2 regions of the Gordonia amicalis genome follow, and region 1 is predicted to be linked to the other one. Evidence: riboswitches for the same ligand, from Rfam matches in the RefSeq annotation. Region 1 holds a riboswitch; the other holds the start of a gene.
The links. Region 1 has a riboswitch for cyclic di-AMP ahead of IHQ52_RS09050 (transglycosylase family protein). Riboswitches for the same ligand answer to the same signal wherever they lie in the genome.
Positions count from the first base shown of each region.

Region 2: linked by a shared signal. The riboswitch ahead of IHQ52_RS18540 (C40 family peptidase) and the one ahead of IHQ52_RS09050 (transglycosylase family protein) in region 1 are both predicted to bind cyclic di-AMP.

Region 1 covers NZ_CP091855.1:1,963,676-1,965,871, reverse strand. The annotation lists gene moaA (GTP 3',8-cyclase MoaA) at 1-286, shown strand, start outside; gene IHQ52_RS09055 (MoaD/ThiS family protein) at 299-547, shown strand; cyclic di-AMP (ydaO/yuaA leader) riboswitch at 799-999, shown strand; gene IHQ52_RS09050 (transglycosylase family protein) at 1,005-1,640, shown strand; gene IHQ52_RS09045 (molybdenum cofactor biosynthesis protein MoaE) at 1,829-2,196, opposite strand, start outside.
Region 2 covers NZ_CP091855.1:4,047,404-4,049,599, forward strand. The annotation lists gene IHQ52_RS18535 (C40 family peptidase) at 1-161, opposite strand, end outside; gene IHQ52_RS18540 (C40 family peptidase) at 299-979, opposite strand; cyclic di-AMP (ydaO/yuaA leader) riboswitch at 997-1,229, opposite strand; gene IHQ52_RS18545 (DEDD exonuclease domain-containing protein) at 1,910-2,196, shown strand, end outside.

The DNA of each region.
Region 1 (2,196 bases):
GTCCCGGGGCCCGGCAAAGGTCGGGGTGATCGCGTCGGTCACCCGCCCGTTCTGCGGCGACTGCGACCGCACCCGGCTGACCGCCGACGGCTCGCTGCGCAACTGCCTGTTCGCGTCCTCGGAAACAGATCTGCGCACCACCCTGCGAACCCTGCCCGACGACGAGGTCGACGCGGCCGTGGCGGCGCTGTGGCGCACCGACATGTGGCAGAAGGCGCCCGGGCACGAGGTGAACGCCGCCGGCTTCCAGCAGCCGTCGCGGCCCATGTCCGCCATCGGTGGATAGGCTCGGGTTCCGATGAACCTCACCGTCCGCTTCTTCGCCGCCGCGCGCGCCGCCGCCGGCACCGAGTCGCGGGTCGTCGACATCGACCCGGCGACCACCCTCGGAGACCTCGAGTCGACACTGTCCGCCGGCAACCCCGGATTGGCGACGGTTCTCGAGCGTTGCTCCTACCTCCGCGACGAGATCGCGCTCACTGACCGTTCACAGCCGCTCGGCATCTGCTCGACACTGGACGTCCTCCCGCCGTTTGCCGGTGGTTGATACCACTTCGGGCATGTGACCTTTGTCACATAACGGAGTGGTAACGAGCAGGCCACGGGAGCGCATCCGGCCCGATGAACTGGGATGACGCCGAAAGTGGGTCGGGAGACCAGGATCTGGCGCGAAAATCAGTTGCGAACTAGCAGGTGAATCACTCCATCGAACGACGTACTGTACGAAGCGACCTTCTCGAAGGTCACGGTAAGGAAACAGAACATACGTCCTGCCGGCCGCGCCGAGCCTCGCTCCGCCGGTGGGAACGACCGAACGAATCTAGGAGCGAGGACGGGGGACCCAACCTCATCCCCTGAGACCGGGCACCACACCAGGTGTCCTCGGGGTTAAGTCCCAGGCGCAGAACCGTGATTAACATTCACGGGGACGCACTGGGGCCGAGCAACCTCTCGCTCGAACCCGACAGCTGACTTCGTAGGCGCGTGGAGAGAGGAATCGATCTATGACCGGACGTCACCGCAAGCAGACGACCAGCTCGACCACCAAGACCATCACCAAGGTCGCCCTCACCGGCGCCGTCCTCGGTGGCGGAGCCGCCCTCATGGGCACCGGTACCGCGAACGCCGCGACCGACGCCGAATGGAACAAGGTCGCCCAGTGTGAGTCCGGCGGTAACTGGGCCATCAACACCGGCAACGGCTACCACGGCGGCCTGCAGTTCTCGCCGAGCACCTGGAGCGGCCACGGCGGCGGCGAGTTCGCCCCGACCGCCGAGCAGGCCACCCGCGAGGAGCAGATCGTCGTCGCCGAGCGCGTGCTCGCTTCGCAGGGCAAGGGCGCATGGCCCACCTGCGGCGTCGGCCTCTCGGGTCACACCCCGCGCACCGCGCCGAGCGATGTCCCGGCCCCGATCGTCAAGCAGCTCCAGGACGGCAACGGCAGCTTCAGCCTCGTCAAGGCCCCTGAGGCCAAGACCACCGACGACGTCGCCAACCAGGTCACCTCGGTCCTCACCGACTCCGGTGTGAGCCCCGAGGTCAAGAACCTCTGGAACGCCGCCAAGAGCAGCGGTGTCTCGCTGAGTCCCGAACAGATCAAGCTCTTCAACGACAACAAGCACCTGCTGCCCAACCCCTGATCTGCAGGTAGCCCGGACACCGATTCGGAGCAACGCAGAGGGCCACAGACAAAGGGCCCCGCACGATGAGCGATCCGTGCGGGGCCCTTTTCCAATTCTTCACGCTCCCTGAGGTGCGAAGAGCGATAGCGACGAGCCATCTCCTGCTCCCTGAGGTGCGAGGAGCGATAGCGACGAGCCTCGAAGGGCTAGGCCGAGTTGATCCACTCCTCGGTGCCGTCGTCGTAGTACTGGTGCTTCCAGACCGGCAGACGCGCCTTCACCTCGTCGACGAGCCGCGCGCACGTCTCGAATGCGGCGCGGCGATGGTCGGCGGCCACGGTCACCACGAAGGCGACATCCCCGATCTCGAGTTCTCCGACGCGGTGCGAGACCGCGACCGCGCGCACACCGTCGACCGACGAGACCTCCTCGACGACCTCGGTCAGCACCCTGGACGCCGTCGGATGGGCGGAATAGTCGAGAGCGGCGACGTTCCGGCCGCCGTCGTGGTCGCGGACCGCGCCCACGAAGCCGACGATCGCGCCGGCCTTCCCGTCGGCGGCGTCGGCGACCA
Region 2 (2,196 bases), 2.1 Mb from region 1:
TGATCGGCAGATCGCGCGGGCACGGCCCGCGCCTGCCCGGTTCCGCCGGTCGTCAGTGGGACGACGGTCACAATGGCCGCCAGCAGACACATGACGAGCACCATCGGGCCCGATCGTGCACGGATACGAGTCGCGTTCACTCGCCCCTCCCCGGAAAGCACGGTGCCAGTCACTTCCTTACCGCTTCGTTATCGTCCGCGGACCACCGTAAGTTCCCCCGATGACCCCAAGGACCGGATCGGGCGGATCGCACCAAACCGCGACCCGCCCTTTCCCTGATGCTCTTGTTCAGTTGATGTCAGTAGCGGCGGATGCCGGTGAGCTGCCACTCCTTGACCGCGTCACGCTTGACGGGGGTGCCGTAGGTCGAGGAATGGACGAACTGTCCGTTTCCGGCGTAGATGCCGGCATGGCCGCCACCGTTGAAGATCATCACGTCGCCGGGCTTGGCCTCGCTGTACGAGACCGGGCGACCGCCACCGAGCTGGCCGTAGCTGTCACGCGGGATGGTCTTGCCGGCCTGCTTGTAGGACCAGTAGACGAGACCCGAGCAGTCGAAGGCGTTCGGGCCGGCCGAGCCGTAGGAGTAGGGCGAGCCGATCTTGCTCTCCGCGGCCTTGACGGCCTTCTCGCCTGCGGTCAGTTGGGGCTGCCCGAGCGGGGCGCCACCGTGCGGACGGAACTGGTCCGGGATCTGGTTCTGGCCGATGCCCGGGATGGTGAACTGGCCGACGTTCGGGATCTCGACCGTTGCGGCCGGCGACTTCGCGACGGGCTTGGGCGCGGGCGCAGCCTCGGGAGCCTTCTGCTCGCCGGGCAGAGCCGGGATCTCGAAGGTTCCGAGCGGGGTGTGGACCGGGGCCGCAAGAGCAGGGCCGGCCGCAGCAGCGAGCGAACCGAGCGTGATCGATCCAGCGATCACCGCCTTCTTGGCTACCTTGCTCCCACGATTGGGCTGTTCCAAACGATGTTTGGCCACGAAGCGAGTTCTCCTTCAGTTTCTCCCTGTACCGCCGACCGAGTTAGCTGTCGGGTTCGGGCCGGAAGAGTGGCCCTACGCGTTTTCGGCACAGCCGTATCCCGAGAGGACACGCTTGCGCGTTGACGCGATTCACCCCGATTCGGGACAGTCTCACCAGGTCGTGTCAGGACTGACATCGACTGGCCGCGCTGCCCGAAGTGTGTGGTTCCCCGGTTCGCCCGCAAGGGCGATTGAGCGGTGACTTGTGCGGACCACTTCTGTTGAAGCGGGACGCTCCGCAAAGGTCTCAGAAAGGTTACGAAATCGACGGCCCTGTGTCCACTACGCAACGGACACGCAGATCGCACCCGACTTTCAGCCCGCGCGGAGATCAGTCCCGGCGACGACCTGAAATGCCCTATGACGTGCAGTTTTCGAGTTTCTTGCAGATCGTGCAGCATTGCTGGTGACCATTGCAGCAGACTGGAACACATCGATCGCGAGGTCCAGTTCAGCATCGTCGTCGAGGGCCTGCGCCGTTACCGTAACTCCACCTTCAGCGGGCCCATCGTCCCAGTTCGGGCCGCCGAAAAGCACTGTCATCATGCACCCGTCACAGGCGACGGGGCGGGCCGGGCAGGTCGCGCAGTCAACGTGCATGGTGTGATCTCCATCTCATCTTGGCGCCGGAGGCGTTTGACCTCCGAATCGGGCGGTTCGTGGGGGTGTGGTTCGCCGCCGCCGGCGACGATCTCTCACTTCGAGGTGGAGACTAGGGGGCACCACCGACAAACTCGTTCGCACAGTGTTCGACACATGCGTCACAGAGGTAACAGGCGACATCGACGAACGCCCCTCTCGCCGATCTCCGCCGAGAACAGAACGATCGATCGGGGTGTCACATCCGGCCTGTCGGTGCGTCGAACTAATGTTCGGCCCGTGACGCGCATGGATGGTGGCGGTGCAGCCGCGGGACAGACGACCTCGGGCCAACTGACCTTCGCCGACCTCGAAGCCGCCGATCAGGCCACCGGTGGCGACGCGACATCGAACGAGTTCAGCGACCGGGCACTCTTCGACACCACCCTCGTCGTCGTCGACCTCGAGACCACCGGGTCCGATCCCGCGGGCGACCGCATCACCGAGATCGGCGCCGTGAAGATCCGGGGAGGCGAGGTGATCGGCGAGTTCGCCACCCTCGTCGATCCCGGCCGCCCCATCCCGCCCCAGATCGT